4 regions of the Bradyrhizobium sp. GW821-FHT13H05 genome follow, and region 4 is predicted to be linked to each of the others. Evidence: predicted binding sites of a transcription regulator. Region 4 holds the regulator's gene; each other region holds the start of a gene.
What was found. The regulator LexA, encoded in region 4, represses DNA repair genes until DNA is damaged. The targets are predictions, from matches to a motif close to TGTTCNNNNTGTGTTCNG.
Positions count from the first base shown of each region.

Region 1: a site for LexA is predicted at 5,440-5,457, ahead of AC1RR3_RS14210 (PA0069 family radical SAM protein). Genes of this name have one in related genera too.
Region 2: a site for LexA is predicted at 1,854-1,871, ahead of AC1RR3_RS07405 (DUF3072 domain-containing protein). Genes of this name have one in related genera too.
Region 3: a site for LexA is predicted at 5,733-5,750, ahead of recA (recombinase RecA). Genes of this name have one in related genera too.

Region 1 is NZ_JBXAPO010000004.1:186,049-193,223, reverse strand. It holds gene AC1RR3_RS14225 (hypothetical protein) at 1-1,597, opposite strand, end outside; gene AC1RR3_RS14220 (acetate/propionate family kinase) at 1,680-2,876, opposite strand; gene AC1RR3_RS14215 (phosphoketolase family protein) at 2,881-5,268, opposite strand; gene AC1RR3_RS14210 (PA0069 family radical SAM protein) at 5,479-6,642, shown strand; gene AC1RR3_RS14205 (VOC family protein) at 6,668-7,123, shown strand.
Region 2 is NZ_JBXAPO010000002.1:643,100-650,274, reverse strand. It holds gene AC1RR3_RS07420 (Do family serine endopeptidase) at 1-613, shown strand, start outside; gene AC1RR3_RS07415 (hypothetical protein) at 886-1,248, shown strand; partial or broken gene AC1RR3_RS07410 (DUF6496 domain-containing protein) at 1,261-1,549, opposite strand; gene AC1RR3_RS07405 (DUF3072 domain-containing protein) at 1,623-1,817, opposite strand; gene AC1RR3_RS07400 (hypothetical protein) at 1,933-2,154, shown strand; gene AC1RR3_RS07395 (hypothetical protein) at 2,173-2,358, shown strand; gene AC1RR3_RS07390 (hypothetical protein) at 2,482-2,715, opposite strand; gene AC1RR3_RS07385 (hypothetical protein) at 2,812-3,081, opposite strand; gene AC1RR3_RS07380 (hypothetical protein) at 3,140-3,445, shown strand; gene AC1RR3_RS07375 (HWE histidine kinase domain-containing protein) at 3,442-4,935, opposite strand; gene AC1RR3_RS07370 (HAMP domain-containing protein) at 4,949-7,175, opposite strand, start outside.
Region 3 is NZ_JBXAPO010000003.1:462,840-470,014, reverse strand. It holds gene gcvT (glycine cleavage system aminomethyltransferase GcvT) at 1-938, shown strand, start outside; gene gcvH (glycine cleavage system protein GcvH) at 949-1,317, shown strand; gene gcvP (aminomethyl-transferring glycine dehydrogenase) at 1,477-4,341, shown strand; gene recA (recombinase RecA) at 4,570-5,658, opposite strand; gene AC1RR3_RS11060 (hypothetical protein) at 6,421-7,175, shown strand, end outside.
Region 4 is NZ_JBXAPO010000010.1:65,184-72,358, forward strand. It holds gene AC1RR3_RS26570 (hypothetical protein) at 1-102, opposite strand, end outside; gene AC1RR3_RS26575 (GAF domain-containing protein) at 621-1,562, opposite strand; gene AC1RR3_RS26580 (hypothetical protein) at 1,820-2,254, opposite strand; gene AC1RR3_RS26585 (hypothetical protein) at 2,451-2,654, opposite strand; gene lexA (transcriptional repressor LexA) at 2,839-3,540, opposite strand; gene AC1RR3_RS26595 (molybdopterin molybdotransferase MoeA) at 3,717-4,928, opposite strand; gene AC1RR3_RS26600 (hypothetical protein) at 5,160-5,351, opposite strand; gene AC1RR3_RS26605 (HAD-IA family hydrolase) at 5,508-6,134, opposite strand; gene AC1RR3_RS26610 (alpha-hydroxy acid oxidase) at 6,145-7,175, opposite strand, start outside.

The DNA of each region.
Region 1 (7,175 bases), on a different contig from region 4:
ACGGATCAGTTCGCTCCGGCATCAGCGAGGCGATGAAGGCCGCCTGCTCCAGTTCGTCAACGGCCTCTTCGGCGCGATCGATCAATTGCGCGATTGTTGGCCTGGCGTTGAGCCGGTCGACCTCCTTGCGCGTTTCCAGCGCGATGCGATCGGCCTTCTGCTCGATCGCGCCGCAGCGTTCCGCCAGCAGCTTGCGGTCGGCCGGCTGGCCGGCCCGAAGCGCCGCAAGATGGCGAGAGATCGCCGTGACGAGATCATGGGCAAGCCCGAGCTGGCGGAGCACTGCGGCGAGCAGGGTGCCGTCGACGCGCTCCAGATGCCGCACCAGGTCGGCTTCGATCTGGTCGCGGACCGTCCTGACGGAGCGACCTGCGAGCAGCGCATCGGTCGAGGCGCGCAATGCTGCCTTCAGGAAATCGATCGCTGCGGCGCGGCCGAGCGCCTGGTCGAGCCGCTCGCCGAAGCCGATGCGCGTGGGGGCGGCGTTGCGCACCGCCGACCCCAACAGCTCGTTGCCGCCGAGCTCGAGAAAGCCGCGATGGCCGATCCGCTGTCGCGCCCCCCATTCGAGGATTCGCGTGGCGTCGTCCTTGGCAACCCAGGTCCGCAGCAGCTTGCGCGCCTTGTTCCAGTCGATCAGGAATACCAGCGCGGCGCCCACGGCTGCGAGGAATTCATTGCGATCCGCGGCGTGACCGGGCTGATACTGGCCAGTGACGAGATAAAATGAATTGTCTTCGCCGAGGCCTGCGGCGGTGTGACGGTCGAGCCCGCTCCAGGTCGCCTCGAACTTGTCGAACAGCGAGATGAAGAATTTTGCCCGTGCCAGGTGCACGTCGGTGTAGGTGACGGTGACTGCGTTCTTCTTCACCGCGATCACCACGACATGGGCGTCCGTGGTTCCGATGTCGTTCTGGATCAGCAGACGGCCGCCCGAGCGGGTCGCCATGGTGTCGAGGCCGGGGTGGTTGAACTTCAGCCTTCGCGTCTGGTTCAGGCCCTTCATGAAGGCTTCCACCGCGCCGCGATCTTCGCCATGCAGGCCGAACACATGGGCGCCGTCGAGCGTTTCCTCCGAACAGTTCGCCGCAAGCTTGTTCAGCGCCTTGTGCAGATCCATCACCAGTCGATGGAGGCTGTCGCCGGCGGACTCGGCAACGCCGGTCAGACGGGCAATGCGGGAAAGATCGATTTCGTTGGTGGCATCGAGCAGACCCGCGCCCCGGACGGCCATCAGCCGCGTGGTCGCCTTGTCGCCGTCTGGCGGCGCGCCAGCACTGACGGCGCGGATCATGGCCGCGGCGTCGTCCAGGATCTCCTTCATCAGCTTGGTGAGGTTCGGCGCCGCGAGCCGGGACGGTGCGACCAGATGGGCGCCGCCGATCAGCGTTGCGATCGCGGCCGGTGCAATGCCGGCGGCGTGACTCTCGACAGCAAGCTCGCTGGCGGGGCGATCGGGGTCTTGCGCATGCTGAGCCGCCGCCTGGAGCGCGCTCATCCGCACCTTGATGCGGTCATTGGCGGCAAGCCCTTCCGCCACCAGCGCGGGCAACAGGATGTCGCCTTGTCCGAGTTGTTCGATGATCTGGGTTTTCATGGTCTGTCCGCGCAACGATTGATGCCGTCCTTATGCCGCGAAGTTGCGACGGCCTCATTGCGTCAGATCATTCATAAAACCGTCACGTAGCGTGTCGTTCGCGCAGCAGCGCTGCGGAATGGCGTGCGATCGTGATCTCTTCGTTAGTGGGAATGATGAAAACGTCCACCGCACTGTCGGCGCTGCCGATCCGTTCGCGCGCGGCGACGTTCGCCGCGGCATCGATGCGGACGCCGAGCCAGGCGAGACGCTCGCCGATCTCGCCGCGGATCTCCTTCGCGTGCTCGCCGATACCGCCGGTGAAGACCAGACAGTCGAGCCCGCCGAGCGTGGTCGCCATCGTCGCGATCTGCTGCGCCGCGCGGAGGACGAACAGCTCCACAGCCTCACGCGCCGCAGCCTCGCGGCTCGCAAGCAGCGTCCGCATGTCCGCGGAGATACCGGAGACGCCGAGCAGGCCTGACTCGTGATAGAGCAAGTGTTGGACGTCTTCGATCGACATCTTCTCATGCTGTTGCAGATAAAGCAGCACGCCGGGATCGATGGTGCCGCAGCGCGTGCCCATGACGAGGCCATCGAGCGGCGTTAGCCCCATCGTGGTGTCGATGCTGCGGCCGTCGCGCAACGCGCAGAGGCTTGCGCCATTGCCGAGATGGGCGATGACAGTACGCTTGGCGGTTAGCTTCGGCGCGATCTCGGCGAGGCGGCCCGCGACATATTCGAACGACAGCCCGTGGAAGCCGTAGCGCCGGATGCCTCGCTCTTCATAGCGCCTCGGAATCGCGAAGCGGCTCTCGGGCGGCGCGAGGCCGTGATGGAAGGCGGTGTCGAAACAGGCGATCTGAGGCAGGTCGGGCTTGATCGACCTGATCGTGCGGACCGGCGCGAGGCAGCGCGGCTGGTGCAGCGGAGCCAGCGGCGTCAGCGCCTCCAGCTTCGTGGTGACAGCCTCAGTCAATTCGACCGGGCCTGAATAATCCGGCCCGCCGTGAACGATGCGATGGCCGATGGCTCGCAAGCTGCCTTGGCCGAACTGGTCCTCGATGAAGGCGAGCACGTCGGCGAACAGACGACCGCCGTCGGCATCCGTCTCGTCCCGCCGCTTCGCGAGCAGGTCTTCCCCCGCGGGACCTTTCACGACGAGCCGGGGCCTGGCCTCGTGCTCGTCGAGCAGGCCCTTGCAGAGCAGCACAGGCTCGGCCGCCGAGATCTCGAACAGGCCGAACTTGATGCTCGACGAGCCCGCGTTGAGGACGAGAACCGCCTCTGGCGCCGGCACGGCGTTAACCCGGCTTGCCGGGCCAGACCCAGTCGCGGATCTCAGGCATGTCCTCGCCATGCTCGCGCACGTAACGTGAGTGTTCGAGCAACTTGTCGCGGAATTGCTGCTTCACCTGCGCGGCCCTGGTCGCAAGACCCGGCACGCGTTCGATCGCCTCGATCGCGAGGTGATAGCGGTCGAGCTCGTTGAGCACGACCATGTCGAACGGCGTCGTCGTGGTGCCTTCTTCGATGAAGCCGCGGACGTGCAGGCCGGCATGGTTGGTGCGGTTATAGGTCAGCCGGTGGATCAGATGAGGATAGCCGTGATAGGCGAAGATCACGGGCTTGTCCGATGTGAACAGGCTGTCGAAGTCGCGATCGGACAGGCCGTGCGGGTGCTGGTCCTGCGGTTGCAGCGTCATCAGGTCGACAACGTTGACGACGCGGATCTTCAGATCCGGCAGCGCTTTGCGCAGGAGATCGACGGCGGCGAGCGTCTCCAATGTCGGCACGTCGCCGGCGCAGGCCATCACAACATCAGGCTCGCCGCCCGCGCCTTCGGTGCCGGCCCATGTCCAGATGCCGATGCCGGCATCGCAATGTGTGGCGGCGTCCTGCATCGACAGCCATTGCGGCGCCGGCTGCTTGCCGGCGACGATGACGTTGACGCGGTTGTACGTCCGCAGGCAGTGGTCGGCGATCCACAGCAGCGTGTTGGCATCAGGCGGGAAGTAGATGCGGACGATGTCGGCCTTCTTGTTCGCGACGAAGTCGACGAAACCGGGATCCTGGTGGCTGAAGCCGTTATGGTCCTGGCGCCAGACATGCGAGGTCAGGAGATAGTTGAGCGAGGCGATTGGACGCCGCCAGGGCAGATGCCGCGTCACCTTCAGCCATTTGGCGTGCTGGTTGAACATGGAATCCACGATGTGGATGAAGGCCTCGTAACAGGAGAAGAAGCCGTGGCGGCCGGTGAGGAGATAGCCCTCAAGCCAGCCCTGGCAGAGATGCTCGCTCAGCACCTCCATCACGCGGCCATCCTGCGCAAGGTGCACGTCGTAGGGTTCGATCGGCTCCATCCAGACCCGCTCGGTCTCGTCGAACACGGCGTCGAGCCGGTTTGACGCGGTCTCGTCCGGACCCATGATGCGGAAGTTGCGCTCTTGCGCATTGAGGCGGATGACGTCGCGCAAGAATTTGCCAAGCTCGCGCGTCGCTTCTCCCGTGACGGCACCGGGTTGCGGCACGTCCAACGCAAAGCTGCGAAAGTCCGGCAGCTTCAGCTCCTTCTTCAGGAGACCCCCATTGGCGTGCGGGTTGGCGCCCATGCGGCGACTGCCTTCTGGCGCCAGTGCCTGAAGTTCCGGAATGAGCGCGCCGCTGGCATCGAACAGTTTTTCCGGCTCGTAGCTGCGCATCCAGTCTTCGAGAATCTTCAGATGCGCCGGGTTTTCGCGACAGCTCGCAACGGGAACCTGATGCGCTCGCCAAAAACCCTCAACCTTCTTGCCGTCGACTTCCTTCGGGCCGGTCCAGCCCTTCGGGCTACGCAGCACGATCATCGGCCAGCGCGGCCGCTCGATGGTCTGCCGCCCGTCGCGGGCGTGCTGCTGGATCGAGCGGATGCTGGCGAACGCGACGTCGAACGCGTCTGCCATGGCCTGATGCATCAATTTGGGATCGTCGCCTTCGACGAACAGGGGCTCGTGGCCTAGCCCACGGAAGAGATCGCGGATCTCGCTGTCGGGCATCCGGCCGAGCACGGTCGGGTTGGCGATCTTGTAGCCGTTGAGATGCAGGATCGGCAGCACCGCGCCGTCATGGGTGGGGCTGAGGAACTTGTTGGAGTGCCAGGACGCCGCGAGCGGGCCGGTCTCGGCCTCGCCGTCGCCCACGACGCAGGCGACGATCAGATCGGGATTGTCGAACGCCGCGCCGTAGGCATGGACCAGCGCGTAGCCGAGCTCGCCGCCCTCGTGGATCGAGCCCGGTGTCTCCGGCGCCGCATGGCTCGGAATGCCGCCGGGGAAGGAGAATTGCCGGAAAAGTTTTCGCAATCCATCCGTATCGCGCGCGATATCGGGGTAGATCTCGCTGTAGCTGCCTTCCAGATAGGTGTTGGCGACCATGCCCGGGCCGCCATGGCCGGGGCCGCAGACATAGAGCACGCTGAGATCGCGCGCGCGGATGACGCGGTTGAGATGGGCATAGATGAAGTTCAGCCCTGGTGTCGTGCCCCAATGTCCGAGCAAACGCGGCTTGACGTGCTCGGGCCGCAGCGGCTCGCGCAGCAGCGGGTTGTCGAGCAGATAGATCTGCCCGACGGAGAGGTAGTTGGCGGCGCGCCAGTAGCGATCGAGCAGATCGAGTTCGCTGCTCAGGGCGCGCGATTGTTGTTGATTTGTCATATTGCTGCTGACCTTCACCCAGATCGTCACCAACTGTATGCGGGGACGATTGATCCGTCGGCAGCATCAAACGGGATCGCAGTGACGCCAGTATTGCGTGAGGTCAAAGGCGGGCGCGCGAAGTTTGGGCAGCTCTACTGTGCATGGGGTTGTTTTCACGTTTTTTGTTTGTGTTCTTGATTTGTTCTATCGGCGTGCTATCTTGGCTTCATGAGTCCAGCATCCTCTCATGCTCTCAAGCACCCGCCGGTCACGGCGCCCTCCGAGCCGGCGGGTGCGCCTTCTGACTTCCCTGAGCTGGCGGTCGCCATCGACCGCCAGCGCAGGCGAGGGCGGGGCGCGCAATCCAACGCCAGCGGCCGCTTCGAGGCCGAGGCGCGCGTTGCTTTCGACGACGGCTGGCAGAGCCTGGAAGAGCTGCCGCCGTTCAAGACCACGGTGGCGGTCGACACCTCCCGCAAGGTGATCACACGCAACGATTCCCCCGACATCGGCTTCGACCGCTCGATCAATCCCTATCGCGGCTGTGAGCACGGCTGTGTCTACTGCTTCGCGCGGCCGACCCACGCCTATCTCGGCCTGTCGCCGGGGCTCGACTTCGAGTCAAAACTGTTCGTGAAGCCCGAGGCGCCTTCGCTGCTCGAGAAGGAGCTCGCGGCGCCAGGCTACGAGCCGCGGATGATCGCGATCGGCACCAACACCGATCCCTATCAGCCGATCGAGCGCGAACGCAAAATCATGCGCGGCATTCTGGAGGTGCTGGAGCGGACGGGCCATCCCGTCGGCATCGTCACCAAATCGGCGCTGGTCGTGCGCGACATCGATATTCTCGCGCGGATGGCCAAGCGCAACCTTGCCAAGGTCGCGATCTCGGTCACCTCGCTCGATCCGAAACTGGCGCGCACCATGGAGCCGCGCGCCTCGACGCCGCCGAAGCGGCTGGAGGCGCTCAAGCAGCTCTCGGAGGCCGGCATTCCGACCACCGTGATGGTCGCGCCCGTGATCCCCGCGCTGAACGATTCCGAGATCGAACGGATTCTCGATGCCGCCGCCCATGCCGGCGTCAAGGAAGCCTCCTACGTGCTGCTGCGGCTGCCGCTCGAGGTGCGCGATCTCTTCCGCGAATGGCTGATGGCGAATTATCCGGACCGCTATCGCCACGTCTTCACCCTGATCCGCGACATGCGCGGCGGCCGCGACTACGACGCAAAATGGGGCGAGCGGATGAAGGGCACCGGCCCGATGGCCTGGACCATCGGCCGCCGCTTCGAGATCGCCTGCGACAGGCTCGGGCTTAACAAGCGGCGCGCGAAACTGACGACGGATCACTTTGCGCGGCCGAAGCGGAACGGCGATCAACTGAGCCTGTTCTGATCGGGGACGTGGACGAGGTGTGTCATTGAGCAAGGAACTTACAGCTCCGGTGCCGCGGCTCACCGTCATCACGCTCGGCGTGAGTGACATCCGCGCCAGCATCGCTTTCTATGACGCGCTCGGCTTTTCGCGCCGGTTGAAGGCGACCGGCGAGGCGGTCGCGTTCTACGATACCGGCGGCCCGGTGCTTGCCCTGTTTCACTGGGATCAGCTCGCGGCGGATGCGGTCTTGCCGGATCAGCCGAGGCCGGCGACCTTCCGCGGCATCACGCTGGCCTGGAACTGCGCCACCCGCGAGGAGGTCGATGCGGTGCTGGCTTTCGCCCTTGGCAAGGGCGCGGAGCTGCTGAAGGCCGCGCACGAGACCGACTATGGCGGCTATTCCGGCTATTTCGCCGATCCCGACGGCCATCCCTGGGAGGTCGTGGTCGCCCCCGGCATCGACGTCGGCGAGGACCGGCGGGTGCATCTGGCGGAGTAGGGCGGGCCGGCCTGAATAACGGGAATTGTCCGGGGTTCCCCGTTGCGTCGGC
Region 2 (7,175 bases), on a different contig from region 4:
CTGGCTCGGCGTTCAGGTGCAGCCGGTGACGGCCGAGATCGCGGACAGCCTCGGCCTGAAGGCGGCACGCGGCGCGATCGTCGACAATCCTCAGGAGGGCAGCCCGGCGGCGAAGGCCGGCATCGAGGCGGGCGACGTCATCACGGCCGTCAATGGCACCGCAATCAAGGACTCCCGCGATCTCGCCCGCACCATCGCCACGCTGGCGCCGGGCACGTCCGTGAAGCTCGACGTCGTCCACAAGGGCGACAGCAAGACGGTGACGCTCGCGCTCGGCGAGTTGCCGAACGAGCGGCAGGCGAGAGCCGACGAGGGCAAGGCGCAGCCGGGCAACGGCACGCCGCGCCTCGGGCTCAGCCTGGCGCCGGCTGCCGACGTGCAGGGCGCCGGCCAGAAGGGCGTCGTCGTGACTGAGGTCGACCCGCAGGGACCTGCCGCGCAGCGCGGCATCCAGACTGGCGACGTCATCCTCAATGTTGGCGGCAAGGCGGTCGCCAATGTCGGCGACGTCCGCTCCGAGCTGGCGCAGGCCAAATCGTCCGGCAAGAACAGCGTGCTGTTGCAGGTGAAAGGCGCGGAGGCGACCCGGTTCGTCGCGGTGCCGCTCGCATAGGTCGAACTCTTCCAGCGCAAATCCAAAAAGGCGGCCCCGGGGCCGCCTTTTCTCATTCGCATCCGAGATACCCACAGGCCGCCGATAACATTCTCGTTAACGGCAGCAATGATGACGGGTTCGTCCGAAAAAGCCGCGTTCGCCCGTCACACTTTTGGAATCGCGTGTTGGGCTTTGGCGTCAATGACGACGCTGGAGCAAGTTGCAGCAGTGGAACTTCGAACGTCCGGCCGTCTTGTGGAACCGGAGGTTCGCATTTGATCGGTGCCGACATGGATCGATTGAAGCTCTCGCTGAGATATGCGCTGCTGGCGGCGCCAATCGTGCTGACGACTGGAAGCGCCCTCGGGCGCGACGATGGCCGCTACGCCAACTCACCCCTAAAGCCCTGGTTCGACAGCCTGCGTAGCCATCTCGGTCCGTGTTGCTCGGACGCCGACGGATTTGCCGTTTCGGATCCCGATTGGGAATCACATGACGGGCACTACCGCGTGCGTCTCGAGGGGCAATGGGTTGATGTCCCCGATGAAGCCGTCATCACTGAGCCGAACCGGGCGGGGCGCACCATGGTCTGGCCGGTGAAGACCGCGTTCGGGATTGCGATCCGCTGCTTCATGCCGGGCAGCATGATCTGACGGCAGGCCGCGTCAGCGCTTGGATTTCCGCTTCGAGTTTTTTCTTTGTCTTTTTGGCTGTCTTCTTCTTGGAAGTCTTTTTCTTGGAAGTCTTTCGCTTCGAGGCCTTCTTCGGCGCCTTCTTGCCTTTCGCGCGCGCTTCCGACAGGGCGATCGCGATTGCCTGCTTTCGGTTCTTCACGCGCCCGCCACGACCGGCGGGGCCGCTTCTGGCGGTGCCCTTCTTGTAGCGTCGCATCTCGCGCGCGACATCGCTGCCGGCGCTGGGCGAGTAGCGGCGCTTTGTTGCCTTGCGTGCCATCACCTCTCTCCCTTGGCTAGGTGAGAGAACCGGATCGGTTGCGCAACGTTCCAAATGCGCCGGCTGTGCTCCGCTAGAAGGAGTCCGCCAGTTCGATCTCCGCCTCGAGCACCTGGATGCGGTGCGCGGCCTCGGTGAAGGACAGATCCCGATCGTATTGCGCGGGCTGATAGGCCTCCTCGCTCAGCCGCTTCAACTTCAGGCCTTGCGCTCTCGTCATCTGCTCCGCGAGGAGAACCCGGGCGTCGTATTTGCCTTGAACCTGCATCTCACCTCTCCTTTCTGAAATCGTGACTTGACTATATGTTCTTATTTTGTTCTAACAAGTCATGGACAACAGAATTAATGAAATTCGACGTAAAATCAGTGCCTTGAGGCTGGAGATGGCCAGTGTCGAGGCGTCCGTCCGCGACCTCGTCGACCGTGATCGCGACTGCACAGAAAAGGCCCTGGCGCAGATGGATCTGCGCCGGAAAATCAACCTGCTGATCGGCGAATGGAAGGCGGCTGGCGGCGGCGATGTCTTGCCGGATGTCCGTCATCGTGTCCGTTTTCGTCCGCTGAAGAAGGCCAGTGATCCCGTGCGCGCCATCGTGCGCCGCTGAGACTTTTGGGAGCGCGCAGTGGAGGAAGACCCGGACACGTACCGGATCCTGAGACTGCGCGCCGAGATTCTCGAACTGGGCTCAGCCATCAGGCAATTGCAGTGCGAGGGTCTCGATGACGCCGCAGCCCAGCTCCTGATTGGACGCAAGCGGGCGCAACTCGACCAGCTCGTGAAGGCGAACTCCGCGGGGGCGCGGCCTTAGCACCGTCGACGTCCGGCGCGGCCAGAAAGCGTCGCGGACGATGTGGCGCTGGAAGGATTGTATCTGACCACCAAAGCAAGAAGGCCCCGCGGTAACGGGGCCTTCGATGAACGGCTGTGCGCCCTATTTGGCGGTGCTCGTGCCCTTGGTCATGGTGCCGCCCTGGTCCGAGCCGGGGCCGGAGCCGCCTTGACCGGAAGCATCGGGGCTCTTCGATTTGGTATTGGCGCCCGTCGTCTGCGAGGAAGGTGTCGTGGATTCATGTTTCGCCTTGTGCGACTTGGCCTGCGCGGCGAACGGTGCGGCGGCGAGGCCGGTTGCCAACATCATGGCGAGAGCGAGCTTGGTCGTCTTCATGCGCGGGAACTCCCTGAGTTAAATTGACGCAGGCAGCCAACTGCTGGTCATCGCGGGAGTTCCCAACAAAGCATGCGCTTAGGCTTCACGCGCGCTTCAAAATTCCTTGTCCTCGGCAAGGATGAACACGATGCCGGTGAGTGTTGCGCCGATCGCGAAAGTCGTCACCAATGTGAGGACGAAGACGAGAACGGCTTGGTTTCCGCCGTGATTGAGCAGATTGGCGACCGACGGATTAGCCAGGCTGAGCGCGAGACCGAATCCGAGCCCGAGAGCTGCCCCCATCATCGTATGCGTCACGAGCTTGATGATTCCGGTGGGAGAGATCAGGCTCGGCGACTTCTTGGGCGACTTTTTCGCGCGCATGGAACCGGCCCTCGACTCCGCATTCAAACGCGCGCGCTGATCATGGGGTTCCATCCCCATGAAGGAATTGTCATCCGCGGCTTCATCCAGCGTTCATGCCTGGCTTGCGAGGATAAACGGCATCAACACGGGAACATTCGATATGGGTAAGGTTGTCTTTCTCTATCGCTCGCTGGCCTATCGAAACGCAGCGGCCGATATGCTGCGCAAGGCGCGCAAGCTGCCGCGCGGTGCGGAACGAAGTGCGGCACGTCGCTATGCGAAGGCGTTGGGTGATCTCGCCCGAACGGAAGCCTGGCTCGAAGGACGCATCGCGCGCGAACCGCGATCGGCGCAGCCGATCAAGACGGCGGCGTCCGGCTAACCGGATGCGCGCTGCAACTCGGCGGCGCTGGCGGCGTCGAATTTACCCGGTGCGGCCGTCGTCGCCGCGGTCTTGCGGATGAGCGGCACCTCCAGACGGCACAACAGGCCCTCGGCGCGCCAATCGAATTGCGCCTGTCCGCCAAGCTGGGACTCGACGCTCGCAAGCAGGCTCCGCGTGCCGAAGCCGCGAGACTTCGGCGTCCTCACCAGCGGACCGCCAGATTCCTCCCAGCTCAGCGAGAGGTGGTCCTCCGCGACCTGCCAGCCGATCATCAGCCGGCCAGACCGCGTCGAGAGAGCGCCGTATTTGGCCGAGTTGGTGAAAAGCTCGTGCAGCGCGAGCGCCAACGTCTGGGCGGTGGCCGGCAGCAACTGAACCTCAGGGCCTGCGAGCTTGATCTGGCCGCCGAGCGAGTAGGGCGCGAGCTCCTCGTCGATCAGCTTCGAGAGTTCGGCGCCCTGCCAGCTCGACAGCGACAGGATTGTGTGCACGCGCGCCAGAGCGTTGATGCGCCCTTCGACGGCATTGACATAGGCCTTGACCTCGTCGGCGCGGGTGAGGCGCACGATCGACTGCGCCAGCGCCAGCGCGTTCTTGGCGCGATGATCGACTTCCCGCGCCAGCAGATTCTGGCGTTCCTCGGCCCGCTTGCGTTCGGTGATGTCCACGGTGACGCCGCTGACACGCACCACACGGCCGCTACTGTCGGCCGTAGCGGCGGCCGTGCCGACACACCAGCGCACATCGCCGTCGGGCCGCACAATGCGGAACTCCGTCTCATAGGCGCGCGTGCCCTTGTTGAATTCGGCGATGGCCTTGCGCAGCTGATCGACGTCGTCGGGATGCAGCAATGCCTGGACGTTGGCCGGGTTGACCTCAAAGCTCTCCGGGCTCACGCCAAAAATGCGATACTGCCCCTCGTCCCACATCCAGTCGCCGGTGATCCAGTCCCAGTCCCAGGAGCCCATCTTGCCGGCGGCAATCGCCATGGTGCGCCGCTCTTCGCTCTCCCGCAGCTTTGCGGTGGAATTCTCCAGCTCGGCGGTGCGCGCACGCACGCGGTCTTCGAGATCCTGGTTCAGCCGCTCGAGCTCGCGGGTCTTGCGGTAGAGCTCGGCAAACACCTTGACCTTGGCGCGCAGCACCTCGGGCACGACCGGCACCGGGACGTAGTCAACCGCGCCCATCTCATAGCCGCGCAACCGGTCGATGTCGCTGACCTGGATGGCCGAGATGAAGATCATCGCCGTCTTCTGGAAACGCGGGTGCTCGCGGATCATCGCAGCGAGCTCGAAGCCGTCGAGCTCGGGCATGCAGACGTCGACCAGGATCACCGCGATCTCGGTCTTGAGCAGCACCTCCAGCGCCTCACGGCCCGACGAGGCGATCACGAGGTTCTCGCCGAGTTCCTTCAGGATCACCTCATAGGCGAGCAGCTTGGCGGGCTGGTCGTCGACGAGGAGGATGTTGACCTTTTCGTGGTCCATTAGCGGATCCAGCTCATCGGTGCAGCCACATGCGGATCGCAAGCAGCAATTGATCGGTGTTGACGGGCTTGGCGAGGTAGTCGGACGCGCCGGCCTCCAGGCATTTCTCGCGGTCGCCCTTCATCGCCTTGGCAGTCAGCGCGATGATAGGCAGGCGCGCGAAAGCCGGGTTCTCGCGGATCACGCCGATGGTCTGATAGCCATCCATCTGAGGCATCATGATGTCCATCAGCACGATGGCGATCTCCGGGTTGGATTCGACCAGCGTCACCGCTTCGCGGCCGGTGGTCGCGGTCAGCACCTTCATGCCGCGCCGTTCCAGCACGCTCGATAGCGCAAAGATGTTGCGGGCGTCGTCGTCGACGAGCAGTGCAGTCTTGCCGATCAGGTCCTCGTCGGAACTGTTCAGCTTCTCCAGCATGCGCTGCTTCTCGACCGGCAGTTCCGTGATCACGCGGTGCAGGAACAACGCGGTCTCGTCGAGCAGGCGTTCCGGCGACTCCACGCCCTTGACCACAATGCTGCGCGCCATGGTGTGGAGTTCCGCATCCTCCTCCGCCGAAAGCTCGCGGCCGGTGAAGACCACGACCGGAATGTTGGACAGCGCCTCGTCGTGGCGGATCTGATCCAGCACTTCGAAGCCGCTCATGTCGGGCAGCCGCAGATCGAGCACCACGCAATCGCAGGGCGCCTCGCGCAGCGTCGAGAGCGCGCCGGCGCCGGTGTCGGTCGTGACGATCTCGATGTCGTCGTGATGCAGCAGTTCGCGGATCGAGAGCTGCTCGGCCGCGTTGTCCTCGACGATCAGGAGCCGCTTGCGCCGCGGCCGGGCATATTCCTTGATCTGCGTCAGTGCGGCCGAAACGCCTTCAGTCGTGGTCGGCTTGTTGACGAAGGAGAACGCGCCGCGGGCCAGCGCATGCTGGCGGTCCTCGTCCAGCGTGATGATCTGCACGGGGATATGGCGGGTCAGCGGATTGTGCTTGAGCTGGCTCAGCACCGTCCAGCCGAGCATATCGGGCAGGAACACGTCGAGCGAGACCGCTCTCGGCTGGTACTGCTTGGCAAGCTCCAGCGCCTCGGCACCGCGGGCCGCCACCAGCACCTTGAAGCCCTTGTCGCGCGCGAGGTCGACCAGCACACGTGCGTAATGCGGGTCGTCCTCGACGATCAGCAGGATGGTGTCGCCAGGCTCGAGGTTGAGGCGGTCGTCGGCGATCGGCTCGATGACGCGCTGCTCGGGCGCCGTCGCAGCCGACTGCAACGCCGGTGGCTGATTGTACGCTTGCGGCGCAGGCGCACTGCGCGGCGCCAGCGTCGGCCCTGAATATTTCAGCGGCAGATAAAGCGTGAAGGACGAGCCCTTGCCGGTCGCGCTGCGCAGATGGATTTCGCCGCCGAGCAGGCTGGCGAGCTCGCGGCTGATGGCAAGGCCAAGGCCGGTGCCGCCATATTTGCGGCTGGTGCCGGCGTCGGCCTGCTGGAACGCCTCGAAGATCAGCTTCTGCTTCTCAAGGGGGATACCGATGCCGGTATCGGACACTTCGAACGCGATCACGGCCGGCGCGGAGTTCAGCACCGGGTGATCCGTTCCCCAGCCGCCGAGCGCGCCGCCGACCTTCAGGCGCACTTCGCCTTCGGCGGTGAACTTGAAGGCGTTGGAGAGCAGGTTCTTCAGGACCTGCTGCAGGCGCTTGGAGTCGGTGACGATGCTGCGCGCAAGGTTGGGATCGACGTCGATCTTGAACGACAGATTGCGGTTCTCCGCCTCGTGCCGGAACGGCCGCCCGACGGTTTCGAGCAGGTTCGCAGTGAGGATTTCCTCGGCGTCGACCGTCACCGTGCCGGACTCGATCTTGGAGAGATCGAGAATGTCGCTGATGAGGTTCAAGAGATCGGTGCCGGCGCCGTGGATGGTGCGGGCGAATTCGACCTGCTTACCCGTGAGGTTGCCGTCCGGATTGTCGGTGAGCTGCTGTCCCAGGATCAGGATCGAGTTCAGCGGCGTACGCAGCTCGTGGCTCATATTGGCGAGGAATTCGGACTTGTACTTCGATGTCAGCGCCAGCTCGGTCGCCTTTTCCTCGAGCGCGCGGCGGGCCTGTTCGATCTCCTGGTTCTTGCGTTCGACTTCGACGTTGCGCTCGGCAAGCTGCTGCGCCTTCTGTTCGAGCTGGTCGTTGGTCTGCTGCAACTCGCGCTGCTGGGTCTGAAGCTCGCCGGCGAGCTGCTGCGACTGC
Region 3 (7,175 bases), on a different contig from region 4:
GCAAGGTCGAGGACGCCGCCCGCGCGCTCGAGCGGCTGGTGCCGCAGGACATCGTCGCGATTGCACCGGGCCGGCAGCGCTACGCCCAGTTCACCAATGAAGATGGCGGAATTCTCGACGATCTCATGGTGGCCAACTTCGGCGATCACCTGTTCCTGGTCGTCAACGCCGCCTGCAAGGCAGAAGACGAGGCGCATCTGCGCGCGAATCTCTCCGGCGACTGCATCATCGAGCAGCTTGCCGACCGCGCGCTGATCGCATTGCAGGGCCCGAAGGCGGAATCGGCGCTGGCGAAATTATGTGCAGAGGTATCAGCCATGAAGTTCATGGACGCCGGCCCGCACAAAGTTGCCGGTCTCGCCTGTTTCGTCTCGCGCTCCGGCTACACCGGCGAAGACGGTTTTGAGATTTCGGTGCCCGCCGCCGACGCCGAGCGCCTCGCCAGGACGCTGCTGGACAATCCCGACGTGATGCCGATCGGCCTTGGTGCTCGCGACAGCCTGCGGCTGGAAGCCGGGCTCTGCCTTTACGGCCACGACATCGACACCGAGACCACGCCGGTCGAGGCCGCGCTGGAATGGTCGGTGCAGAAGAGCCGCCGCAGCGGCGGCGCCCGCGCCGGCGGTTTCCCCGGCGCCGAAAAGATCCTCGCTCATTTCGATCACGGCGCGTCCCGACGCCGCGTCGGCCTGCTCGCCCAGGGCCGCGCGCCGGTGCGCGAGGGCGCGCTGCTGTTTGCGGACGCGAGCGCGGGCGAGCCGATCGGAAAGGTCACGTCGGGCGGTTTTGGCCCGAGCCTGAATGCACCGGTTGCGATGGGCTATGTGCCCACCGCAGCGAGCGCGCTCGGCACACAAATCTTCGCCGAGGTGCGCGGGCAACGCCTGCCGCTCACCGTCGCCGCCATGCCCTTCGTGAAGAACACCTACAAACGCTGAGGACAAGACAATGACCACGACGCTGTACACCTCCGACCATGAATGGCTCGCCATCGACGGCGATGTCGCCACCGTCGGGATCACCGACTATGCGCAGTCCCAGCTCGGCGACGTCGTGTTCGTCGAGCTGCCCAAGGTCGGCCGCGCGCTGAAGAAGGCGGAAGCCGCAGCCGTCGTGGAATCGGTGAAGGCCGCTTCCGACGTCTACGCGCCTGTCACCGGCGAAGTGCTCGAGACCAACGCCGAGCTCGCGAGCGAGCCCGCGCTGGTCAATTCGGACGCGCAAGGCAAGGCCTGGTTCTTCAAGATCAAGATTGCCGACAAGGGCGAGCTCGGCGGCCTCATGGATGAAGCCGCGTACAAGGCCCATACGGCGTGAAGATATGAGCCGAGCCGTCGCCACGGACTCCCTGTCATCGTCCGCGAAAGCGGACGATCCAGTACGCCGCGGCCCATCGGCCCAATCACTACTGCCTGCGTTTACTGGATGCCCCGCCTTCGCGGGGCATGACAACGACATCTAAAGCGAGGACCCATGATGACCGCGCACCGCAAATCCAACGGCGACACCGCCACTTTCGTTCGCCGCCACATCGGCCCCTCCGCGCGCGACGTCACCGCGATGCTCGAGACGGTCGGTGCCAAGAGCGTCGACGCGCTGATGGCCGAGACGCTGCCGGCCTCGATCCGGCAGGCCGCGCCGCTCGATCTCGGCAAGCCGCTCAGCGAGACCGAGGCGATCGCGCATATGGCGGAGCTCGCCGCCCAGAACCAGGTCTTCACCTCGCTGATCGGACAAGGCTATTCCGGCACGATCCTGCCCGCGGTGATCCAGCGCAACATTCTGGAGAACCCGGCCTGGTACACGGCGTACACGCCCTATCAGCCCGAGATCAGCCAGGGCCGGCTGGAGGCGCTGCTCAACTTCCAGACCATGATCTGCGACCTCACCGGGCTCGACGTTGCCAACGCCTCGCTGCTCGATGAAGCAACCGCAGCGGCCGAAGCCATGGCGCTCGCCGAGCGGCACTCGCAGGTCAAGGCAAAGGCCTTCTTCGTCGACAAGGACGTGCATCCGCAGACGCTGGCGGTGATGCGCACCCGCGCCGAACCGCTCGGCTGGCATCTGGTAGTCGGCGATCCCCTCACCGATCTCGACACATCAGACGTGCTCGGCGCGCTGCTGCAATATCCGGGCTCTTCGGGCGCGGTGCGCGACCTCCGGCCCGCGATCGCTAGCCTGAAGGCCAAGGGCGCACTCGCAATCGTGGCCGCCGATCTCCTGGCACTGACGCTGCTCGCCTCGCCCGGCGAGCTTGGCGCCGACATCGCGATCGGCTCGGCGCAGCGCTTCGGCGTTCCCATGGGTTATGGCGGGCCGCACGCGGCCTATATGGCGGTGCGCGATGCCTTGAAGCGCTCGCTGCCCGGCCGCATCGTCGGCCTCTCCGTGGATTCGCGCGGGATGCCGGCCTATCGCCTCGCGCTGCAAACCCGCGAGCAGCACATCCGCCGCGAGAAGGCGACCTCCAACATCTGCACCGCGCAGGTGCTGCTCGCCGTGATCGCCTCGATGTATGCGGTCTATCACGGCCCCGAGGGCCTCATCCAGATCGCGCGCAATGTGCATCGCCGTGCCGCCGTGCTTGCGGCCGGCCTGCGCAAGCTCGGCTTTGCGCTGCAGTCGGACAGCTTCTTCGACACGCTGAGCGTCGATGCCGGCGCCAAGCGCGCCGAGATCGTCGCGCGCGCGGCTGCCGAAAAGATCAATCTCGGCGTCGGTGATGCCGACTTGCGCATCGCGCTCGACGAGACCACCACGCCCGCGACGGTCGAAGCCGTCTGGCGCGCCTTCGGCGGCACGCTTGCCTATGCCGAGATCGATGCCACCACGCGCGAAGCGCTGCCGGAGGCGCTGAAGCGCACCACCGGCTTCCTCACCCATCCGGTGTTCCACGCGCATCGCTCGGAGACCGAGATGCTGCGCTACATGCGCAAGCTCAGCGACCGCGACCTCGCGCTCGACCGCGCGATGATCCCGCTGGGGTCCTGCACCATGAAGCTGAACGCGACCACCGAGATGATGCCGCTGACCTGGCCGGAATTCGGCTCGCTGCATCCGTTCGCTCCACGCGAGCAGGCACGCGGCTATCACGCGCTGTTCGCGCGGCTGGAACAATGGCTGTGCGACATCACCGGCTATGACGCGATCTCGCTGCAGCCGAACTCGGGCGCGCAGGGCGAATATGCCGGCTTGCTTGCGATCCGCGGCTATCACGCGGCGCGTGGGCAGAGCCACCGGAAAATCTGCCTGATCCCCTCCTCCGCCCACGGCACCAATCCGGCCTCGGCCGCGATGGTCGGCATGGACGTGGTGGTGGTCGCCTGCGAGAAGAACGGCGACGTCGACGTCAATGATCTCCGCGCCAAGGCGGAAAAGCACGCGAACGATCTCGCCGCGGTCATGATCACCTATCCCTCCACGCACGGCGTGTTCGAGGAGCACATTCGCGAGATCTGCGACATCGTCCACGGCCACGGCGGCCAGGTGTATCTGGATGGCGCCAACCTCAACGCGCAGGTCGGTCTCTCACGGCCCGGCGATTACGGCGCCGATGTCAGCCATCTCAATCTGCACAAGACCTTCTGCATCCCGCATGGCGGCGGCGGCCCCGGCATGGGTCCGATCGGCGTTAAGGCGCATCTTAAGCCGTTCCTCCCCGGCCATCCGGCGACGCAGGGCGATGCACCGGTGGGGCCGGTCTCGGCCGCACCGTTCGGCTCGGCCTCGATCCTGACCATCTCCTACATCTACATCCTGATGATGGGCGGCGAAGGCCTGAAGCGCGCCACCGAGATTGCGATCCTCAACGCCAACTACATCGCGGCCAGGCTCGATGCGCACTTCCCGGTGCTCTACAAGAACGAGAAGGGCCGCGTCGCGCATGAGTGCATCGTCGACCCCCGCGCGCTGAAGACAACCAGCGGCGTCACCGTCGACGACATCGCCAAGCGCCTGATCGATTACGGCTTCCACGCGCCGACCATGAGCTTCCCGGTGCCGGGCACGCTGATGATCGAGCCGACCGAGTCGGAATCGAAGGCCGAGCTGGACCGGTTCTGCGACGCCATGATCGCGATCCGCAAGGAGATCGCCGAGGTCGAGGCCGGCCGATTCAAGATCGAGGCCTCGCCGCTGCGTCATGCTCCGCACACCGTGCATGACATCGCGGATGATGCGTGGAATCGCGCCTACACCCGCGCCGAGGGCTGCTTCCCCGCAGGCAGCTCACGCACCGACAAATATTGGAGCCCTGTGGGGCGCGTCGACAATGTCTATGGCGACCGCAATCTGGTGTGCTCCTGCCCGCCGGTGAGCGATTATGCGGAGGCCGCGGAGTAAGGGATTCGCAGGGTGGGCAAAGCGGCTCGTCCGCCGTAGCTCGAAGAGCGAAGGCGGAAGCGTAAGCGTGCCCACCACCTTTGTCTGTGTTGAAATAGGGTGGGTACGGCGCTTGCGCGCCTTTGCCCACCCTGCGGCCTGCAACGCAAAACGAAACGGGCCCCGAAGACGTCGGCAACTCAACGTCCTCAGCGCCCGCTCCTCGCGAAAAACTCTTCGCGTTAAGGCTTACTCGTCCGCCGGCTCTTCGCCGTCGGCATCGCGCTCGGGGGTGCCGGCTAGAATCTGTTCGGCGATCAGGCCGGAGTTCTGGCGGATCGCGGTCTCGATCTTGGCGGTGATGTCGGGGTTGGCCTTCAAAAATGCCTTCGAGTTCTCGCGGCCCTGGCCGAGACGCTGGCTGTCATAGGAGAACCAGGCGCCGGACTTTTCGACGATGCCGGCCTTGACGCCGAGATCGAGGATCTCGCCCATCTTGGAGACGCCCTCACCGTACATGATGTCGAACTCGACCTGCTTGAAGGGCGGGGCCAGCTTGTTCTTCACCACCTTGACGCGCGTGGTGTTGCCGACCACCTCGTCGCGCTCCTTGATCGCGCCGATGCGGCGGATGTCGAGGCGGACGGAGGCGTAGAATTTCAGCGCGTTGCCGCCGGTCGTGGTTTCCGGCGAGCCGTACATCACACCGATCTTCATGCGGATCTGGTTGATGAAGATCACCATGGTGTTGGACTTGTTGATGGAGGCCGTCAGCTTGCGCAGCGCCTGGCTCATCAACCGCGCTTGAAGTCCCGGCAGCGCATCGCCCATCTCGCCCTCGAGCTCGGCCTTCGGCACCAGCGCCGCGACCGAATCGACCACCAGAACGTCCACCGCACCCGAGCGCACCAGCGTGTCGCAGATTTCCAGCGCCTGCTCGCCGGTGTCCGGCTGCGAAATCAAGAGCTCGTCGATATTGACGCCCAGCTTGCGCGCATAGACCGGGTCGAGCGCGTGCTCGGCGTCGATGAAAGCACAGATGCCGCCCTTCTTCTGCGCTTCCGCCACCGTGTGGAGCGCCAGCGTGGTCTTGCCCGAGGATTCCGGCCCATAGATTTCCACGACGCGCCCCTTTGGCAGGCCGCCGATCCCAAGCGCAATGTCGAGCCCCAGCGAGCCCGAGGACACCGCCTCGACATCCATCGAACGGTCGTTCTTGCCGAGCTTCATCACCGAGCCCTTGCCGAACTGGCGCTCGATCTGGGAGAGCGCGGCGGCCAGAGCTTTACTCTTGTCCATGGAAGATCCTTCGACGATACGCAGGGCAGTGGTGGACATTGGGTCGTGCTCCTTATGGCGAGGATTCGCTAGGGGGACAAACGATTGGCGGGGCGGGCCGGCGATAAAAGCAATGTACCCTATTTGTTCCAGGTTCGCAATATGTTCTTTTGTGAATCTGGGGCTGTCCGGTATTGAGCCCCAGTGTCCTAAGTTGAATTTTGAAGTGTCCAACTTAGATTTGGCTAGCAGGAGAAAGGCAGGTCGCTCATGACCAAACTTTTGAGTGTGCCGAAAGCCTCCTAAGCGGGAGCGCCACCTCGTCGGCCGCAGTGCGAGCGGAAATTGAGGAGCTTGGTTCTTGCGCAGAGCGCAGGGCTGGCCGTTGAGATCTGTCCGGAACGAGCATCGCACCTCGGAAGGGACAGATAGAGGCGGCAACGGAATGGGTGCGGTTCATGGGAGCGCTCTTGTGTTTCCCGTATGGGCTCAAGAGATGCGTGGGTTCGAATCCCACCCGCATTTTCATTTAGCTTGATGGCCGCCTCAGTTGGCGGCCTCTCTCATTTTTTCATTCGTTAGGACACCGTACAGACCGCTCAGCGCGCGCCAAGTACCGCGCAGCCTTGTTGACGCAGCCCTCTCTGTCGCGCCCGCGCTGCCCCGCTGCGATGCCTCTGAATTGGCGCCGGAGCCGGAAGTTCGCAGTGGCCTCTTTCGAGCCAGTCCCCCGGATTTGGGCAGATATAATGCTCTTCGAGCAACCGGACTAAATCGATTACATTTATCTGCCACAACTGGCCCTAGAGGGCGGAGGCAGGCATGGACGGCGCGCTATTCTCGCTTTTGTTTTTCTTCTTCGTCCAGATTTCCGCCGGGGTCGCACCTATGAGGTGGCCCGAATGCAAATGGCTCGCGGGGGTAATATTTTGGCTCTCTTCGGCAGGAGCAACGGCCTGCCTGATTTGGTACGGTTATTCTCAGGATTGGTATTCAGCGGTGATAAACATGGTCGGCAGGCAGGCCTCTGGAGTGCTGATCCTTATTTGCGGAGTGGCCATCGGCATTGTGGGCCTTTCGCTAATTGCGGCCGGAGGTCCAACTCCAGCAAATCGGCCCAACAAGACCACGGAAGCGTCAGCAGATCTGGTTGGACTTGAAGAGGCCTCCCGATTAGCGAGGATGAACTTAGGAATGTTGAGTCGGTTCAGCCTCGGTGAAGTAGCCATTTTCGACAAGACCGAAGATAACATTCTCAGTTACTGGGCCAACGTCGTAGTTGGGCGCGGCGTACCAATCTATCGCCCCGATGGATCGCGTCTTGATTCTGTGCCGAGACCTATAAGCGCTCGCGATGGCAAGTTGATCGCGAGCGGCCTTGGCTACCTGATGGTGAATAGGAACGAACTTGAAACCTTCATTGAGCAGGCGAAAATCGATTATCCAAATCCCCAACCCGGCTCAATCACAATGCACGATTCCGGAGGTTCCGAGATATCGAGGAATGAGGCGGCGTCAATCGCTGTATCTAAGAGCCCAGTCACAAAGGTGACTGAGAATATAGTCGGAAGGCCCTC
Region 4 (7,175 bases):
ACGTCGGGTCTTCTTCTCAGCCGGGTTCTCGGCGTCAGGCGCCGGGGTGACACCAGAAACCGACAGGTCAAATTCTTGACCAACTTTCACTTGCCGACGCATCGCCTACCCTCCTTCGGGGGCAGCGAGTCGTCAGAGTCAGCGTGTCGTGCTCAGAGTTCTCCCGTGAAGCCTGAAACTGACGCGCTCAGGGTTCAACCGATCGTTCGTCACGTTGGAAGAGCAAGACACTCTTCACAGGAGAGTAGTTCGACCCTCAGCAAAGAGGGGCCGCGGCGACCTTGCCGACGTGGCAGCCGTGCAGGATGGCGGCGGCGGCCTTGGTGTTCGCGAACCAGATGGCGATGTTCATTTGGTCTCTCCTTTCAGTGCTGACCTCTGTTGGAGGCCTCAACGGGTCGGAACCATTCCGATCCAGTGACGTTGAATTTAATGGCTAGCCCGATAATGTCAATCATCAGGGCATCAATAAATCATCAAATGATGTGCCGCTCAGGATGGTTGGACGAAGCGGCGGCGAGAATGCGATTTAGCCGTCGATGGCAAGCCACAACACCACGGTCGGGACCAGTCGGGTGAGAGCTGCAGGGCGAGAACCGAGTGAATAATGCTGCAGTTACCTACAGGTACCAGACCAGGATCGCCTCCAGCTTCGCGCTCGCGATGACCGGAAGCGCCATCATCTGGCTCAGTCCGGCTGCGACGGCTTCGGCGCCGGCGACCGAAGCGTCATGCGCGAGATCGTCATTGAGCGCGGGCATGCCGGTGGCCCAGGCGCCGCCGATACTGCCGTTGCCCTTGGCGACCGTCTTGTTCGCGTAGAGCGCGGCGAGGTCCGTCTGCGCGCTGCAATCACCGGCGCGATAGACCAGTGCTGAACGGGTCTCGTTCGGGACCCAGATCTCGAAGCGCCGCGCGATGGGCGTTGCCTGCGCCGAGAGGAAGGTCAGCACCCAGGTCCGCTCGGTGCCGGTCTGGTAGGGAATGCCGACGCCGAGATTGATTCCGACCTCGGCGGCCTCTTCCCAGCGCAGGAAACTCTTGGCGTTGTGCAGATCCCTGATGATCAGCGGCAGGCCCGCCTTCCAGGTGCGGCCGGGCAGGCCGAAGCCGCGGGGAAATTTGGTGTGGCGGGAGTTGAACTCGAACATGTCGGCGGTGCCATAGTAGCCGTCGACGAGCCCCATCTCGTGGGAGGTATCGGGATCGTTGTGCCAGAGCTCGATCGCGCCGACATGCGCCTCGTCGTCGCCGCAGAACAGCACCATCACGGCTTGCAGGAATTCACCTGAAAAGACCGGCACCGCGACGCCGCAGGTGAGGCCGGCCGCAAGCGCCTGGTCGGTCCGCTTGAAATAGGAGTTGGCGAATTTGGTGAGGATCACGGGATGGCCAGAGGCCCAGGCCTTGCCGGGAAGGCCATCGTCATATCCGAAGTGCAGGCTCTCGCTCACGGCCTTGAACGCGGACAGCCCTTCGCCATAGAGGCCACCGCCGAATTCCAGCCGCATGCGCGTGCGGTCAGGCACCCAGAGTTCAACGACGCGAATGAAGGTTTTCATCGAACGTGCCCGCCGCCTCAAGCCCAAGACAATAGTCCAGACAATAGCCAAGACACCTGCCGGGGCAGCATCGGCCATTTGCTTGCGGAACGGACGTTCAAAATTCAGGCAGGGCCGCGCAAACTTCGTGCGCCGGGGAGGTGCGGGGCTAATCCTGGCGGGTTGGATTCTCGGGGCGCAAACCACACCATCTCGCCGGCCACGGCCGGCGATGGCGACTTCAGTCCTGGTCCCGACCTGTAGCCGGGGGCGCTACGTCAGCCGATCGGCAGGCGTCGGATCGTCGGCCGGCTGTCGGCAATGATCTCAGGCTTCTGCTCGCGCTCGCCGAGCGGCTGGGTGACCGGCAATTGCAGCACGGTTGCGCGCTGACCTTCGACGAGCTGGGTCACCAGCACGTATTTGCCGTCGGGGAATTCGATCGCGTCGTGATGACGATCGGGAATGTGCGGATCGATCTTGCCGAACTTGCCGACGCGCGAATTGATCGTGCGCGTCCAGATCCAGCGATTGTCGTAACGGACGTTGTCGGCGAAAGCGAGCTCCGTTCCCGGCAGCAGACACACCGCGACGGACATGTCGGCTTCGGAGGCGAAGCCGCGCGTCGAGGTGCCGCGGAAGGTTGTCGTGACGATCGTCTCGCCGACTTCTGCGGGGCGCGTCGCGACGGCGTGCAGGCTGTAGTCACACATCGGGTGCTCCTCATTCGAAGATAGCAACCCGCGCCTCTGGTTTGGAGGCGCAGGCCTCTATCAGAGTGGAAGCCTGCAAGCGTCTGCTTGGTTGTGGGCAAATCTGCGGCTTGGGTCCGCAGGCTGCCATCACAATATCTTTTTCAGATGCACTGGGAACAAAGTCCGCTCCCGTGCATTTTGGCGTGCGTCTCCCTCAGCGACCAGCAGGCGCCGACCAGCCGGAATACTGCCAGGCCGGTTGCGAAGGCTGCGCAACGGCGTTGCGGGCATTGCGGAATTGCTCGGTCGTCGTCGTCGGCGTTGCCTTGCGGGCATGGTGCGACGATGCGGCGAAGGCTTGCGACGCCGATGCTGCGATCAGCGCCATCGTGACTGTGCTCAGGACGATCTTGCGCATGGTTGTCTCCTCGGTTTCTGAGAGGCCTTGCGAAGCGAAGTGCTTCGTGCGGCGTGCCGAGGATCTAGCGCTGGAGAGGTGGCCGGATAATCTGTGCAAAACCAGAAAGACTATCCAGCCGGAGCGGACAATCGTCCGCTCCAATTGCTCAGGCGCGGTCGTCAACCGACGCCGCGCGGACGGTTCAGTACTTCCGGTAAAGCCCGATCAGCTTGCCCTGAATCTTCACCCGGTTGGGCGGCAGGATGCGGACTTCATAGGCGGCGTTGGCGGGCTCCAGCGCGATCGAGGCGCCGCGGCGGCGGAAGCGCTTCAGCGTCGCCTCCTCGTCGTCGATCAGCGCCACCACGATGTCGCCGGTGTCGGCGCTCTCGTTGCGCTGGATCAGCGCCATGTCGCCGTCGAGGATACCGGCCTCGACCATGGAATCGCCGCGCACTTCGAGCGCGTAATGCTCGCCCGAGCCGAGCATGTCGGGCGGGACGCTGATGGTGTGGCTCCGGGTCTGCAACGCCTCGATCGGCGTGCCGGCCGCGATCCGGCCCATGACGGGCACCGCGACGGGACGCTCGCCCTCGTCAGCGGGCGGGCTGGACGTCGTACGCACCTTGCCAAGATTGCCCTCGATGACGCTTGGCGTGAAGCCGCGGCGGCTGCCGGCGGCAGCCTGAAGCTCAGGCAGCTTGATCACCTCGATCGCGCGGGCGCGGTTGGGCAGGCGCCGGATGAAGCCGCGCTCCTCGAGCGCGGTGATCAGGCGATGGATGCCCGATTTCGAGCGCAGGTCGAGCGCGTCCTTCATCTCGTCGAAGGAGGGCGGCACGCCGCTTTCCTTCAGCCGTTCGCTGATGAACCGCAGGAGCTCGTATTGTTTGCGCGTTAACATCTCGACCAAAATCCCCCGGTTGATGTCGTTCGATTCCGAGACGCTGAACTCGGCGATAAGCCGCTACATCCTCGAAACAAATCATGAACGGACACTATATGTTCGATACATGTTCCGCAACTGCTTAATTTACCGTGAACGCGACAAAGTTCGCGGAACGCGTGCGAACGAAGCGTTCAGACCGGCAGTCGCAACACCTCGCAAGGCGTACCGGCCTCGGCCTTCGGCGCGAATGGCGCGCGCACGAGAAGTGCCTGTGCCGCAGCGAGATTCGCAAGCAGCGAGGAATCCTGGTGATTGACCGGAAGGGCGATGAGCGTGCCGTCATCGCGCATGTCGAGGCGCGCGCGCAGATAGTCTTCGCGCTGGTCGTTGGCGCCGACGTCACGGCCGAGCACCGCGCGTTCACGGCGGTGATGAATCACCTGCTGGCCCGACAGCGCGCGAATCAACGGCACCATGAACAGGAAACCGCAAACGTAGGATGACACGGGATTGCCAGGCAGGCCGATCACGCGCATCGCCCCGAGCCGGCCGTTCATCATTGGCTTGCCCGGCCGCATCGCGATCTTCCAGAACGCCATCGAGATACCTTCGCCCCGGAGCGCCTGCTGGACCAGGTCGTGGTCGCCGACCGAGGCACCGCCGGTCGTGATCAGGATGTCGGCACCGCTCTCGCGGGCCTGGCGGATGCCGGCGGTGGTGGCCTCCAGCGTATCGGCAGCGACGCCGAGATCGACGGTCTCGGCGCCCTCGCTGCGGGCGAGCGCGTGCAGGGCATAGCCGTTGGAATAGACGATCTGGCCGGGGCCGGGCGTGGTGCCCGGCATTACCAGCTCATCGCCGGTGGCGAGGATCGCGACCTTCGGACGGCGGCGGACGGGCAAAAGCGGGTGGTTCATTCCGGCGGCGAGCGCCAGGTCGCGCTCGGTGAGCCTGATACCCTTGCGCAGCAGCACGTCGCCTTCCGAGAAGTCGACGCCCGCGGGGCGGATGTGCCGCCCCGTTACGGCCGCTTCCTTGATCGTGATGCGCTTGCCCTCGGCGACCGTGTCCTCCTGGATCACGACCGCATCCGCGCCTGAGGGAACGACGCCGCCGGTGAAGATCCGCACCGCTTCGCCGGCGCCGACCGAGCCCGCAAACGGCCGGCCCGCGGCGACCTCGCCGATCACGGTGAGTTGCGCGTCGATCTTCGCCGCATCGCTCGCCCGCACCGCGTAGCCATCCATCGCCGACATCGCCTCGGGCGGCTGCGTGCGCCGCGCTGCGACATCGCGCGCGAGTACGCGATGGAAGGCGTTGTCGAGGGCAACCGCTTCTTCAGCCAGCGGCTCTGCGCCGGAAAGCACCGCGGCAAGCGCGTCAGAAACCGGCATCAGGGCCACGGGTGAAAACTCCAGCTGCGCCCGTTCGGGCAAATCGGCGGCGAGAGTTCTAGCCGAGCGCGGGCGGGGAGGCAAAGCAACAGCCACGCAGCGTGATTTATCCTGCGTGATCCACGCTGTCGCGAGGGAGGGACATCAACTCCGCCGCGGCATGATCCGGAAGGCGAGATAGACCGGCAAGAGGATGGCGATGGCGAGGACAAGAATGACGAGCGCCACGGCCAGCATCGGTCAACGTCCAGGCCGGCTCGGACTGACGTCAGGCGCAGCAGGACCCTGATCCTTGTCGGGCATCGGATCCGCCTGTGATTTCAAATCGGCGGCCTTGCTGATCAGCCTGGCGGAAAGCTCAGAATCCGAGGTGGTTCTGGCGAACTTCATCAGCAGGGAGGCCTGCTTGGTAAGGTAGGTTTTGCCCAACACGTGGATACATCCGGTGTAGAATTCCCAACGGACTCAAGAGTCCGGAAGGGGGCATTCCGTTCCCGGAACTCTGTACAAAAATGCACAAAATGATTTGGTTCCACATTCTCCGGAGAATGAGTTCCCGGAACTGATCTCGCGATTAGCGCGATACGGTCAAATCCCCAGCGCTTTCAGGGCGTTGCCGACATCGCGGGGCGAGGTCACATGCACCGCGGTCAATCCGCATGCCCGCGCCCCCTCGATGTTCTCCGCCAGATCGTCGAAGAAAACGATGCGGTTGGCCGGCACGCCCATCGCGCCCACGACATGGTCGAACGCTGCTGCGTCCGGTTTGCGCAGGCCGATGCTGGACGACAGATAGAGCTCGCGGAAATGGCCGAGCACGTCGGCATACTCCTTCGAGAAATAGTCCACATGCGGCCGGTTGGTGTTGGAGAAGGCATAGATCGGCATCTGCTTCGCCGCACGCGGCAACAGCTCCGCGATGTCAGGCATCTCGCCGGCGAAGATCGCATTCCAGCCCTCCAGGAATTGAGCATCAGAGATGCCGATCCCGAGTGAATTGCGCAGCGACTGGAAATAATCCTCGTCGCTGATCTTGCCGACCTCATGCAGCCGATAGGCTTCGCTGTCGCGCACATAGCGCGTGACGATCGCTTCGGGCTTGCAACCAGCGTGTCCCGCCCAGCAGGCGATCGCCTTGGAGAAATCGATGTCGAGCACCACGCGCCCGAGATCAAACAGCAGCGCATCCGCGCTGCCGGGAGAAAGTGATGTCACCTGCGTCCTTTCAGTATCGGTAAGGCTCGTGGTCGAACAGCGGGAACGCGCTGAACACGCTCGGCGCGTTCGTTGCGGTGGCCGGATGCAGGCAGGATTTGTTGACCTCGGCGAACGAGGTTGCTCCCAGCAGGCCAAGGCAGCGCAGCACCTCGTCCTCCAGCAGCTCCAGCATCCGCGTCACGCCGGCCTCGCCGTTGGCCGCGAGAGCCCAGCATTGCAGCCGGCCGATGCCGACGAGATCGGCGCCGGCGGCGATCGCCTTGACGATGTCGGTGCCGCGGCAGAAGCCGCCGTCGACCATGATCTTGGCGCGCCCCTTCACGGCGTCGACGATCTCAGGCAGCACGTGCATGGCGCCGCGGCCATGATCGAGCTGACGGCCGCCATGGTTGGAGACGTAGATCCATTCGACGCCGTGGTCGATCGCGATCAGTGCGTCCTCGGCGGTGGCAATGCCCTTGAGGATCAGCGGGATCTTGAACTTGTCCTTGATCATCTTCACGGTCCGCCACTCCAGGCCCTTCTGGTAGTCGCCGCCGGTGGCGCGCAGGCGGCTCTCGCGAACATAGCGCTTGGCAATGTCGCGTTCGCGGCGGCTGTAATGGGCAGTGTCGACGGTCAGGCAGAAGGCAGCGTAGGTGTTCTTCACGGCCCGGCTGACGACATCGCTGACGAAGGCGTCGTCGCCGCGCACATAGAGCTGGAACAGGCGGAGCGCATCGGGCGCGGCTTCAGCGGTTTTCTCGAGCCCCGGCTCGGTGACCGAGCTCAGCATGTGTGCCGCACCAAAGGCGCCGGCGCCGCGGGCGACGCTTGCGGCGCCATGCGGATCGAAGACCTCCAGCGCCCCGACCGGGGCCAGCACCACCGGCAGGCGCATCCTGCGGCCGAACTGCTCGACCGAGCCGTCGATCTCATGCACGTCGCGCAGCACGCGCGGGCGAAAGGCGATCTCGTCCAGCGCCATGCGGTTGCGGCGCATCGTGGTCTCGGTCTCGGCGGCGCCGACGATATAATCCCAGGCGTTCTGGTTGAGGT